DNA from 4 places in the Paenibacillus lacisediminis genome. Region 1 is predicted to be linked to each of the others. Evidence: predicted binding sites of a transcription regulator. Region 1 holds the regulator's gene; each other region holds the start of a gene.

Evidence for each region. The regulator Rex, encoded in region 1, represses fermentation and respiration genes when NADH is low (regulators of the CRP and FNR family bind a similar motif). The targets are predictions, from matches to a motif close to TTGTGAAATATTTCACAA.
Region 2: a site for Rex is predicted at 1,461-1,478, ahead of ACLD72_RS15910 (flavocytochrome c). Genes of this name have one in related genera too.
Region 3: a site for Rex is predicted at 1,495-1,512, ahead of ACLD72_RS26380 (flavocytochrome c). Genes of this name have one in related genera too.
Region 4: a site for Rex is predicted at 2,016-2,033, ahead of fucO (lactaldehyde reductase). Genes of this name have one in related genera too.

What each region holds. Positions count from the first base shown of each region.
Region 1 is NZ_JBKIAX020000021.1:82,796-86,216, forward strand. Features, by position in the region: gene ACLD72_RS28115 (amidohydrolase) at 262-1,560, opposite strand; gene ACLD72_RS28120 (redox-sensing transcriptional repressor Rex) at 1,550-2,206, opposite strand; gene dinG (ATP-dependent DNA helicase DinG) at 2,219-3,421, opposite strand, start outside.
Region 2 is NZ_JBKIAX020000007.1:226,652-230,072, reverse strand. Features, by position in the region: gene ACLD72_RS15920 (diguanylate cyclase) at 1-847, shown strand, start outside; gene ACLD72_RS15915 (hypothetical protein) at 918-1,391, shown strand; gene ACLD72_RS15910 (flavocytochrome c) at 1,543-3,096, shown strand; gene ACLD72_RS15905 (aldo/keto reductase family oxidoreductase) at 3,185-3,421, opposite strand, start outside.
Region 3 is NZ_JBKIAX020000018.1:95,213-98,633, reverse strand. Features, by position in the region: gene ACLD72_RS26380 (flavocytochrome c) at 1-1,472, opposite strand, end outside; partial or broken gene ACLD72_RS26375 (SRPBCC domain-containing protein) at 1,637-1,930, shown strand; gene ACLD72_RS26370 (hypothetical protein) at 2,410-2,790, opposite strand; gene ACLD72_RS26365 (hypothetical protein) at 2,776-3,138, shown strand; gene ACLD72_RS26360 (ABC transporter permease) at 3,131-3,421, shown strand, end outside.
Region 4 is NZ_JBKIAX020000020.1:67,106-70,526, reverse strand. Features, by position in the region: gene ACLD72_RS27560 (SRPBCC family protein) at 1-356, opposite strand, end outside; gene ACLD72_RS27555 (ArsR/SmtB family transcription factor) at 370-681, opposite strand; gene ACLD72_RS27550 (DUF6809 family protein) at 1,184-1,474, shown strand; gene ACLD72_RS27545 (hypothetical protein) at 1,617-1,880, shown strand; gene fucO (lactaldehyde reductase) at 2,051-3,202, shown strand.

The DNA of each region.
Region 1 (3,421 bases):
TTATTGTGGCCGAGACCTCTTCAAATCCGAAAATAACGCCTTTTTTTACCGCTAAATCGGCGCAATCGCAGGCTTAGGCATTGACGCAGTCATTAACGCAGTCATTAACGCAGTCATTAACGCAGCCATAGGCGCAATCACAGGCTCAGTCACAGCCACGATCATGACCAAAGCCACTGCTGCAACTGCAACCGCAACACGATCACGACCCTAGCCACACTGCTGCAACTGCAACCTCACGCACCGTTCAAGACCAAACCTCTACCGGGCCAGCAGCCCTTCGAAGGCCGCCTGCGCCTCATGGCGGATACGCTCCTCGTCGAGGGTAAGGCAAGCCCCGTGTTTGACCACCTGCTCACCGTTAACCCACACATGCTCTACGTCTTTGGAACCGGCCGAATAGACGACATGGGAAACGTAATCCGTCCTTGGCAGGAAATGGGCCTGTTCCGTATTCAGCGCGATAAAATCCGCCTTCATGCCGGCCGCAAGTTTCCCCGTATTCGGCAAAAACACCGATTTCGCTCCGTATTCCGTACCCATTTTGAGGGCTTCCAGCGCCGGAACGGCGGTAGGATCGCCGGAAACGCCTTTGTGGATCAACGCGGCAAGGCGGACCTCCTCCAACATATCAAGGTTGTTGTTGCTGGCGGCCCCGTCCGTCCCAAGCGACACGACCACGCCTTTGCCTAGCAGTTCCGGTACTCGCGCCACGCCGCTGGCCAGCTTCAGGTTACTGCCGGGATTGTGCGACACCGCCACGTTATGCGCCGCCAAAATCTCGATCTCTTCATCGGTCAAATGCACGGCGTGAGCAAGCAGCGATGGGCGGGAGAACATCCCGAGGTTCAGCAAATGCTGAACCGGTCTGACCCCGTAATCGTTCACGTTTTGCTCCACTTCCGCCCGCGTCTCTGACATATGCGTATGCATCGGCAGATCCAGATCATGAGCCGCTTGCACGAATTTCTCGAAAAATTCCGGCGGACACGTGTACGGCCCATGCGGCGAAATCATCGTCGTGATTCGGCCGTCCGCTTGACCGTGCCAATTTTTCGCAAACGCGATCGCTTCGTTCAGCTTCTGCTGCTGCACATCCGACGGGCACAACCCGATAACGCCGCGCATCAGCACAGCCCGAATGCCCGATTCCTGCACGACTTTGGCCACTTCATCCATATGGTCGTACATGTCCAGGAAGGTGGTCGTCCCGCCCTTAAGCATCTCCAGCACAGCCAACGCCGTCCCGGCGTACACGTCGCCGGCGGTGAATTTGGCTTCCATCGGCCACATTTTTTCCTGAAGCCATGTCTGCAGCACCATGTCGTCGCCGTAACCGCGCAATAGCGACATCGCCGCATGGCCATGCGTGTTGATCAGCCCCGGCATAAACAGCAGCCCGTTTCCGTCAAAAGTTTCCGCGTCTGCCGCGCCTTCCGGAAGCTGCTCGCCGATATAGGAGATCGTATCGCCCTCAACGAGCATATAGCCTTTAACAATAGAACGGGCCTGGTCGAACACGACAAAGGTTCCGTTCTTGATTAACCATTTACGACTCATGAGCAGGTTGTTCCTTTCCGTTTCCGTTATCCAAGTAATACGCCAAACTGAGCAAATCGGTCGTGAAATCGGCGGCATGAATGCGGACTTCCGGCGGCACCTTCAGAATTGTAGGGGCAAAGTTCAGAATCGCCCCGATTCCCGCCGCCACCAGTTGATCCGCCACGCGCTGCGCTTCAAAATCAGGCACGGTAATAATCCCGATCCGGATATTTTTCTCCCGCACCGTTTCCGTCAGCTCTTCGATCGGCTGGATTGTGATGTTATTGATCTGCGTGCCGATCTTCGCCGGAGACGCGTCAAACACCGCCACGATTTTCATGTTGTCCTTCAAATAAGCGTTGTAATTCGAAAGCGCGTGCCCCAAATTACCGGCGCCGACCAGCGCAACGTTGACCTGTTGGTCCAGATTGAGAATTTCCTGGATTTTCTCGATCAAATACGCGACATCGTAGCCGATGCCCTTTCGCCCGAAATCGCCAAAGTAGGCCAGATCTTTGCGGATCTGGGCCGGATTGAGGTCGAGCTTCTGGCCGAGCTCCTGTGAGGAAACCGTAGGCACCTCGCGCCGGCTCAGTTCGTTGAGAAAGCGCAAATACACCGGCAGCCGGCGTACTACGGCATCGGAAATTTTTTCGGATTTCATACGTTTATCCCCCTATTCTGACGCAGACTTAGAAACGTCTTCGTCTCCCGGACTTAACCATTCCGATATGCGCGGAACCATCTGAGAGAGCGGCATATGCTCCATCTTCGGCCCGGGCAGTGAATATAAAAAGTATTTCCCATAGTAAGATTCCAAGATGCGGGTATCGTAAACAACCACGATCCCCCGGTCCTGCGAGGAGCGGACGAGCCTGCCAAATCCCTGCTTAAAGCGGATGACCGCCTGGGGCACGGACAGTTTCATGAAAGGATTTTTCTTCTCCTTCTGCAGCCGTTCGCTTTTCGCTTCCACCAGCGGATGGTTGGGGGGCTGGAAAGGCAGGCGGACGATCGCCAAGCTCGTCAAAGCTTCGCCCGGAATGTCCACGCCTTCCCAGAAGCTGCTCGTTCCCAGCAGCACGGACGCCGCCTGGCCCTGGAACCGCCTTGTCAGCTTGCTGCGGCTGCCGCTGTCCATGCCTTGGCCGATAACCGTGATCCCCTGCGGCGACAGCAGCTCCTTCAGCGGATCATACACCTGCCGCAGCATCCGGTAAGACGTAAACAGCACCAGCATGCGGCCTTTAGTCGCCACTGCGGTATCGGCGAGCGAATGCACCAGCGTACTGACGAAATGATCGTCGCCCACGCTCCCCTTCACGCTTGGAAAATCGCGCGGAATAACGAGCAGCGCCTGGTTCCGGTAATCAAACGGCGACGGCAGCATCGTCGTGTTCAGCCGCTCTTGCTCGGCCGCTTCCGTCAGTCCCAACTGTTCGATCATATATTGGAACGACTTGTCGACCGACAGGGTTGCCGAGGTCATCACCACGCTTTTTTTCCTGTCGAAAAAATATTCCTTTAGCTGTGCGCTAACGTCGATCGGAACGGCATACATCTGCAAGGAGCGGCTGCGGAAATTCCCGTTCGCTTCCATCCAGTAAACCGTCTCCTCGCTCTCCAGCTTCATGAAGAAACGCAGCGCTTCCCGCTCGTTGGCCAAATCCTTGAATAAACCGTTGATGTCGGTCATCAGGCTTTCGGAGCCGAAATCCTCCTGATCTTCCCGGATTTGGGCGAGCATGCGGTCGCCCTTGCGAAGCACGTCCCCAAGCGCGACGTAAATCTGGTTCTCCAGCGCCGACAGCTTATCCCATTCCTGCGGTTTCTTTAGCGGAAGCAGACGGTAAACGAATTGCCCCGGATCGCCGGGCGC
Region 2 (3,421 bases), on a different contig from region 1:
GGAAAACTCTCGCGCCTTAATGATCGGAATCGACCGCACCGGAAAAATCGACTTGTGCAATCCGGCGATGTGCCGGCTTTTGAAAATGAAACAAGACGAGGTGTTGGATCACTTTTTTTGGGAGGTTGGCGCCAAAGTATCCGGCGAAGCGGTAGATCAAATCTTTCAACTGCTGGCTCAGCGCAAAAAAACGGGGCAATTCGAGCTCCAGGTTCCGGACGGCCAGGGGGCTTCCACGTTTTTGGCGGATACCTATCCCGTCGAGGATGACGGTCTGGTAAGCGGTATTATCGTCGTATTAAATGATATTACCGACCGAAAAACCGCCGAAAAGAAGCTGTACGAGCTGTCCGTTACGGATGATTTGACGAAGCTGGCGAACCGGAGGCATTTTGAGCAGCGCCTTGACGAAGAAATCATTCGCTCCAATCGATATGTCCGCCCGCTTTCGTTATTACTGATCGATCTGGACCATTTTAAAGACATCAATGATACATACGGTCACCGCATCGGGGATCTTGTGCTGTCAACGGTAGCCAAGCAACTGGAAAGCCATGTGCGGGATACCGATGTTGTGGCCCGCTGGGGCGGAGAAGAATTCGCCGTTTTAATGCCTGAGACCGAACTTAAGGAAGCGGAAAAAATCGGAAACAGATTGTTAACAACGGTTCGAGAAACCCCCATTCCGGTTCCGGAAGAGCATGGAGAACCTATTATGGTGACCTTCTCGGCGGGAGTCACCACCCAAACATCCGGCATTGTGAAAGAGCAAATTATCGAATCCGTCGACACGGCCTTGTATGAGTCCAAGAATAACGGCAGGAACCAGGTTACGCTCGGTCTTTAGAAGGATTTGGGAGAGATTTGTCGAATAGGTCTACAGACCTGGAATTATGAATTGGAGGGAATCTAAGGAAGTGCAACGCCCATCGAAACCAACCGCAAGCCCGGCGCAAAGATCATCCGCGCCTCAAGCCGGACGAACGGCCAGCGGGCAGGTCAGAGCGGCCGGCAACTCGCCAAGCCGCGCGTCTGCCGCTACGTCCCCAGGAGCAGGAAATCCGGCTAACAGCGCAAACCAAAAAACCGTTGTTTGCCGAAAATGCAAGTCCCCGCAGATCGCTGCCAACAAGCGGGGGTACAGCTTCGCCTACCTGTTTACCTGTCTTGTCACCATGATTCTTTTCGGCATTTTCCTCTTTATACTTAACGGCGTGATGCTCATTTCCGCCAATACGGCTTCGGCTTTTGGCTTTTTGGGGCCCCTCGGGCTAGTTTTTATATTCTTTTCATTGCCTGTCAGCATATTGGTTGGCTTTGTCGGAAGAAGCACGATTGTAAACGGCTGTATGAACTGCGGACACAAATGGACACCTGCCAAGAAAAAATAAGAAAACAACGCTGCCGATCGATATTGGCGGCGTTGTTTTCTTTCCGGACTATGAATTGTTTCACACAGTTTGTGAATTTGTTCACAAAATTTTGCAGGCAATCATGCTATAGTAAACGGGAACAACAGGCATAGAAAGTGGAGGGGTAATCATGACCAAGAAAACAACGACAGCACTGATCCTCGTTCTCTCGCTCGTCCTCGTACTGGCGGGATGCGGCGGCGGGAACCAAAATCAGACCAAGAACCAGACCCAGGACCAAAACCAGAGCCAAAACGCCGGAAACAAGGACGCAGGCAAAGAAGCCGAAGCCGTTTCGGGCGCGTCGCAAACGAGCTATACGCCAATCGACCAGCTTAAGGACAAATACGATATCATCATCGTCGGCGCGGGCGGCGCCGGGATGACGGCCGCGCTTGAAGCGAAAGCCAGCGGGATGAACCCGGTGATTTTCGAAAAAATGCCGGTGGCCGGCGGAAACACGACGAAAGCCTCGTCGGGGATGAATGCTTCCGAAACGAAATTTCAAAAAGAGCAAGGCATCGAAGACAGCAATGATTTATTTTATGAAGAAACTTTAAAAGGCGGCCATGACACCAACGACAAAGAGATGCTCCGCTACTTCGTTGATAATTCCGCAGCGGCGATCGATTGGCTGGATTCGATCGGGATTCGCTTGAACAATATTACGATTACGGGCGGGATGAGCGAAAAACGCACCCACCGTCCCGAAGACGGCTCCGCCGTCGGGCAATACCTTGTCAACGGGTTGCTGAAGAACGTCAATGAACAAGGAATTCCACTGTTCGTGAACGCTGACGTCAAAGAGATTACGGAAAAAGACGGCAAGGCAAACGGCGTCAAAGTGCTTTTTAACCAAACGGATGAAAAAACGATCACCGCGGGTGCCGTTGTCGTGACGACCGGCGGTTTCGGGGCCAATATGGATATGATCTCTAAAGTTCGGCCGGATTTGCAAGGATATGTGACCACGAACCAGACCGGCAGTACCGGCGACGGCATTCAGATGATCGAAAAACTCGGCGGTACGACGGTCGATATGGATCAAATCCAGGTTCACCCGACCGTGCAGCAGGAAAAATCGTATCTGATCGGGGAAGCCGTTCGCGGGGAAGGCGCGATTCTCGTGTCCAGCGAAGGCAAGCGGTTCACCAACGAGATGGACACCCGGGACAATGTCACGGCGGCAATTAATAAACTGCCGGAAAAATCCGCTTATCTCGTATTTGATTCCGGCGTCAAATCACGCGTGAAAGCGATCGAACAGTACGAAAAAATGGGCTTTGTGCTCCAAGCGGATTCCACCGAGGCGTTGGCCGAGCAAATGAGCGTACCGGCGGATGCGTTGAAAGCGACGCTGGACACGTGGAACGGCGCGGTGAAAAACAAAAACGACGCCGAGTTCGGCAGAACGACCGGGATGGACAACGACTTGTCCGCGGGTCCGTACTACGCCATCAAAATCGGCCCCGGAATCCACTACACGATGGGCGGCGTAAAAATCAACACCAACACGGAAGTATTGAATAAAGAAGGCCAAGCCATCCCAGGCCTGTTTGCAGCCGGAGAAGTAACCGGCGGCCTGCACGGCCAAAACCGGATCGGCGGCAACTCCGTAGCGGAAATCATCATTTTCGGCCGCCAAGCCGGGATCAAATCGGCGGAATATGTGAAGGCGCAGTAAGAAACTAAGAACAAACGATGCAACAAAACAAACAAACGCTTGGGCCAGGTGGGCCCAAGCGTTTGTCGTTTTGGGTTGTTATTTCAAATCAAGGCAAGCCTACCCCTCGAGAGCTAACGTATAAGGTGTACCATTCATCGCGGCTCAATACGATGTTTTCGGCTTCCGCGCACGCCTGAATTCGGGAGGGGCTGGTTGTCCCGATGACCGGTTGGATGGCGGCAGGGTGTTTCATCAGCCACGCAAGCACAATCGCTTCCGGCGAAGTGTGCTTCTCTTCCGCCAGCCGCTTAACTAGCTGAGCCGTATTTTTCACACTTTCGCT
Region 3 (3,421 bases), on a different contig from region 1:
AAAACGTCTCTTTCGGCGTACTCGTTCACATACCGCTTGCCTTCCTTGTTGACGAAAATTTGCGTTTCCGCGCTTCCCCATACGCCGCCGGACAAAGCACCCGTTCCCGGCTGACCGCTCGGCATCAGTTGGATAAAGCCCATGCCCCACAGATTCGCCCCGACTTCCTTGCCCATCACAATCCCGTCGCCGGTAGCATTTGTGGTATTGGTTGTCTTGACGTTTGCATCCAGAGCAGGCCAATAGTTATTGTATTCAACGACCATTTCAGGGTTGGCCCCGAAACCGCCGGTGGCCATGACCACACCCTTGGAAGCCTTCAAGGTCACCGGAGTGCCGTCCGACTGCTCGGCGGTCACGCCGACAATTCTGCCATTCTCGACGATCAGCTTGGTGGCTTTCGTGTTCATCATAATTTCTGCGCCAAGCTCTTTGGCGCTTTTTTCCATCGCGTTAATATACCCGGTTCCCAGCGGTTCGGTATTATGATGGGTTCTAGGCCACAAGGCGCCAAGAACGGTACCAATCCCATCCTGGAACTTAGCTCCGTGACTCTCCAGCCATTGAATCGTGCCATAGCTGTTGGTCGCCAGCGTCTTGACCAGCTCGAACTTGCCGGAGATTTCTTTCCCGTCAAGATCGGTTCGCTTCCCGCCGATATAGGTGTGAATCATATGCAGTTCAGGCGAATCAAACAGCTTGGTGGTGTCCCCTTTGTCGAAGTATTCCTTGATTTGTCCCTTGAGCGTCTTGAGCGTATCGGCATAATCGCCGAATTCTTTTTCATCGTAGGTCAGAATCTCTTTCAACTCATTGGTCAGCGCTTTCGTCATGGCTACTTTCGGCTGTCTGACCGGGTCATAGGAATTGAATTCGCCTCCCGAACGAATCGTGTTCCCGCCAAGCGCAGGCGATTTTTCGATCAAAATCACCTTTGCCCCGTTCTCAGCGGCCGATACCGCAGCGGCAAGACCCGCCCCGCCCCCGCCGACAATAACGACTTCAGTTTCCTTGGTGATCGCTTCTTTGGCGGCTGCCTTCAGCGGTTCTTTGCTCTTCAATGCGTCGATATCGGCCCCGGCCTTGGCCAAAGCGGCCGCGATCGCCTCAATCAAGCCGTTGCTGGATACGGACGCCCCCGATACGATATCTACCTTCAGACTCTGCCCCTCCACTACCTTCTGGGGAATGGTCTCAAAAACGGCATCACTTACCCCCTCCGTATCCTTCTGCTCCAGAACCTTCACCGACTGAATGGTGTTGGCATCCACCGTTACCTCCACTTTAATAACGCTATGTAGGCCTTGCGCTTCCCCCGTATATGTCCCCGGTGTGTAAAGCCCTTGGGTATCCGCTGCGTCTGGCGCCGCTTCCTTATTACTGCCGCTGCATCCGATCACACCCATGATCAAAATAAATACCAGTACCGCCAAAAATCCCGTTCTTACATACCTGCAACTTGGATGTCTCATGTTATCTGCTCCTCTTCTGAAATTGTGCATATTTTCACAATACGAGTGAAAATAATAGCGAATATTGCCGGAACAATTCGCTTACAGCAATTATTATGCGCTTTCATTTCCACGTGTTTCCATGTTATTTCTCACACAAGGGAGGGGTTAAGCAACCAAAGAGCAAACCGGGCGGTACATGGGAGTTTATTATGCACGGTCCGGATGGCACCAATTTTCCCAACACCAACGTCTTTGTCGAAGTCGTTAAACCCGAGCGAATCGTCTTCGAACATGCGGTATTCCATCATTTTGTAGCAACGGCAAGCTTTGAGGATCTGGCTGGCAAAACCAAACTCACGTATAGCACAGTTTTTGAAGAAAGTGCCGAAGTATTCGATAAGGTAAAAACCTATGCCGTCCCAGGTGCTGAACAGACCATGGATCGTCTTGAGGAGCATTTATCGAGTATGTCTTGAAAGTAAGCGATTGCGATCCTGTAGTTTATTTTCGCCAATCCAGCCCGAACTACCCCTTATAGGGTTCGTACCTTGGTGTCCCTCATGTTACCTTTGTACGATTATCCCTCTCGTTCAGGGGGGCCAGGGGCCCCGGGGTGAGGCGAGCTCTTGTCCATTTCTCAGCGTTCTGATCAAAGGGGATAATCATGCAAAGCGTCCGGGCAGCGTGTGTTGATCTTCGATAGATTACAGACCTCATTTAGGGCTAGTTTTTCTTGCGATATCTTAAACCTGCCCTCGAAGTTTATACTTTCTGATATCTTCAAAAAAAACAATTCGGGTGAAACAAAAAACGCCTGAGCCTTATGGTGGGACCGGCGTTGGCAGGAGCAGTACTTCACCCGGATTTATGAAAAAATTTCGGTCCCCCGCTTCTCGGTCGGGAAATGGGCGGCCGTATTCATTTTGAATCCCATATCCATAGTACACATTGATCTTCATCTGGGACCTCGTATTCCCGCCCACTTTTCACGAAGCTTCAGTTGATCCCGGGAGGTATGAAAAAAGCCATATTCCCGATGCGGCTGTTCCCGGTGCAACTCATAATAGCGCTTTATGGCCACCGTAGAATCATCAAAGCGATCAATGACAGTCACTTCTTCAATATACCAGTAACCTTCCTTTGAAAATGACTTCAACGCCTCACAGACCACCCACTTATCAGGAAATTGTTCACGAACCTCTTTCCAGCGCAACTTCGTTCCCCCCGACTCGACGAACCGATTAACGGGCTGGATCCGATCGGGATTGCCGAGGTCAGAAGTTTTATTCGCGCGCTTTGTACGGAAAGAGGAAAAACCATTTTGATTTCCAGCCATATTTTATCCGAAATCGCTCTGCTGGCCGATGACATCGGCATTATTGACCACGGCGTTCTTTTGGAGGAGCTAAGTCTCAAGGAACTGGAAAAGAAAAACAGCAAGTATGTTCACTTTATCGTTTCGGATACGGCCAGGGCCGCACGTCTGCTGGAGAAGCACTTGAACATGTTCAACTTCTATGTTGAAGATCAGCAAAGCCTGCGCTTGCATGACATGGCATTGCCCGTTTCGGCGATTACCCGCCTGTTTATCGAAAATGGGATTGACGTCTCGGAATCGCATACCTGTGAAGATACGCTCGAGGATTATTTCAAAAAGATCACAGGAGGCGTGGGGATTGCTTAAACTCGTTAGATGCGAATTCACCAAGCTGAAGCGTAAAAAGTTCATCCTATTGGTGATTGTTGCCGCGTTTCTTTTTCCCATCCCTTTTACGATGCTGGCGATGAATGGAGGTTTTGGAGGCCTTAATGTCTACGATAAACTGTTTGGGATGATCGTGAGTTATGGACAGGCGCTGCTGCTGCCCAGCATTTTAGGGATCGTGGCTTCCATGCTGTTTTTTATGGAGCGTGACAACGATACGCTGAAAAATCTGCGGACGATTCCGGTTTCGGCCACACGGATG
Region 4 (3,421 bases), on a different contig from region 1:
TTGCGATCCGCAAACCGATGCCGCAACACCAGGGTCGTCTTGTCTTGGTCAAGGGTAGCCAGCTCCCAGCGTAGGATGTCTGCACCCCATCGAAACACAAGCAGATGGGGAGCGTTAACCTCTAAAACATATCCCTCCATCTCTTCTGCCTCAGGCGTGTTGATATGCTTCAGCCGTACGGCCCCCACTTCGGTCAGATCCTTGTCTGCTGAAAACGGCCCCCATTTGGGGACTTGATCGGCCCGGGTCAGCGCGTCCCAAACTTTTTCAGGCGGATGGTTCAATCCCCGTTCCAGCACAAGCACCCAGTCCTCCTGGTCTTGCATAAGCTTTGGATTCACAATCGGCGATCTCATGTTCCGTTTCCTCCTAATCTTTTTTCTGCTGGTCCAAAAAATTCTCCAAGGCATCAACATGCCGATTCCACTTCTTGCGATAGGCCTTCAGCCATTCGTCGATCTCCGCCAGCGGCTCGGCTTCCAGCGAATAGATATGCTGCTGGGACTTGACCCGGACCTTGACCAGGCCGCTTTGGCGCAGCGTCCGCAAATGCTTGGACACCAAGGGCTGCGACAGCCCCAACGCCTGGGCCAGATCCGTTACGTTGGATTCCGACTGAAGCAGCAGGTCCAAAATCCGCCGGCGGGAAGGCTCGGCAATGACGGCAAAGGTATCCGGCATACTTATCTCCCCTTTCGATAGTATTATCATAACCAATTGGTTATATAACTACAAGTTCATGTATGGCGAAAAGAAGAATTTTCTGTTGAGAAGAGTATTCTCACGTCAAAAGTTGGAATTTTTATATTGATTTTACGTGTCACATAATATATGTTTTATTTGTGTGACACAGAAAGGAGGTGTACAAGCTGAGTCCACGAACAGGTCGGCCAAAAGCGGACAACCCCAAGAATTACATTATTAAGGCGCGGTTCGATGAAGAAACGTACAGAGCCGTGACTGATTATTGTAAGAAACATAATATCACCAGAACCGACGCGATCCGTCTGGGACTGAAACTGCTTTTGTCCGAAGAAAAATAATAGGAAGCGGCGCATCCCTCAAAGAACGACGCCACTTCCCCCAAGGCAACCCCCAAGAAAGGAAAGTTGCATAAATATCCTACCATGTGCAAACTTTCCTTTCAAGGAGGCGGCCTCTTATACCGAAAGGGAGGATAAACATGCCAAGCATTTTGGAAGAGCTTTATGCCGGAAATATTTTGCCGGATGAAATGATCGTGCCCAGGAACCCGAAATATCGTCCATTATGCGGACAAATCTCCGCGGCGATGGAGAACTGGCGCAAGAAACTGGGCGAAGAGGAATTCCGCGAATTGGAAGCTTTGCTGGATCTTCATGCGGAGGCCAGTGCCATGCATAATGAGGCGGCATTCACGCACGGCTTCAAGCTGGGAGCGGCCATCCTGGCGGAAGTGCTGGTCGGAAAAGAGGAGCTTGTCCGCTCAATATAGAAAGTAAGCAATAGCCGATTTTAGGGGCGGTAAGCTTCATGGAATAGCGGCACAAATAGACCGATTCCTTGGCGTGGGCGGTCTATTTGTGCTTATGAAAGGAAAGTATCAGGACACATATAAGTAAAGGAGATGATCTCTTATGACAAAGGTAAAGCTTCGTAAAGTCCTTAGAGTCAGCCAATCCTCGGTAATCAAATCCCATAAGACTAAGCGGGCAATTTCACCTGTAAATGGGGTCATCATTATTCCTCCTACTCGTGCTCAAAGAGAACAATCTTCGATTTTAATGCGGAGAGCCCTGCAAAAAATAATTCAATCCATTGGCCAAGAGGCATATGATAAACGAAGAATAGATGCTGATGAGGAATTTGAACGCATTACTGGTTTCAAAGTCCGCTCTTAATGGAGCGGATTTTTTTATGCCCAAAAAATTCAAACAAAAACCACAAATTAATGTTGTTTTATGTTGATTTTCCAACAAATCGTATTTATGATGGAGTCAGATAGTGCAAGACTTGAAAGTCCTATGCACTTATTCAAGTGAACAGTTTCACAAAAAAGGAGGGTTTGGCCATGAGCCAACGTATGATTTTGAACGAAACCTCGTATTTCGGGGCCGGGGCGATTGCCGATATCGTCAATGAAGTGAAGCAGCGCCGTTTTGTTAAGGCATTGATCGTAACCGACAAGGAGCTTGTGAAGCATAATGTCGTGTCCAAAATTACCGAACTGCTTGACCTCCACCAGTTGCCCTATTCCGTTTTCGATGAAACGGTAGCGAATCCTACCATTGAAGTCGTGCAAAAAGGATTGACCGCCTTTAAGGCAGCCGGGGCGGATTATATCATCGCGATCGGCGGCGGATCGCCGATGGATACGGCCAAAGCGATCGGCATCATCAGCAACAATCCGGAATACGCCGACGTTCGCAGTTTGGAGGGAGCAGTGGCGACGGCCCATAAATCGGTACCGATCATCGCCGTTCCGACAACGGCCGGGACAGCGGCGGAGGTTACAATTAATTATGTAATCACGGATACGCAAAACAAACGGAAATTTGTCTGCGTTGATCCTCATGACATTCCCGTTGTCGCCATCGTTGACCCGGATATGATGAGCTCCATGCCCAAAGGACTCACCGCCGCCACCGGCATGGACGCTCTAACCCATGCGATCGAAGGATACATTACCAAAGCAGCCTGGGAATTGACCGATGCGCTGCATCTAAAAGCGGTGGAAATCATCGCCCGGTCCCTGCGCGGCGCCGTGAACAATGATCCGCAAGGCCGCGAAGGAATGGCACTGGGGCAGTATATCGCCGGCATGGGCTTTTCTAATGTGGGCCTGGGGTTGGTGCACGGTATGGCTCATCCGTTGGGAGCTTTTTACGATACGCCTCATGGAGTGGCTAATGCTATTTTGCTGCCGTCCATTATGGCATACAACGCCGATTACACCGGGGAGAAATACCGCGACATCGCCAAAGCGATGGGCGTGCCGGGAATCGAACAAATGAGCATCCAGGAAGCGCGCAACGCCGCAGTTGCCGCGGTTCGCCAGCTATCGGAGGACGTCGGCATCCCATCCCGTCTCCGTGAAGTCGGTGTGCGGGAGGAAGATATCCCCACCCTGGCGCGTTCGGCATACGAGGACGTATGCACAGGCGGTAATCCGCGGGAGACAACGGTGGCCGAGATCGAGGAGTTGTATCGGGCGATTTTTTAGGTTGCTAATTCTCACAGGTTAGTAAGCAAGGGGAGCTCACAGCCATTGAACGGCTGCAGGCTCCCCTTAAAAATTTTCACGAACGTGTAAATTTCAGATTAGTTGTGATACAATGAAAGTACTTATTAAGGAGCCGTGCTTGCAGGGCACGGCCCCGGGCAATAGCCGCTTTTAAGGGCGGCAGGCTGTATTGGAATAGCGGCACAAATAGACCGATTC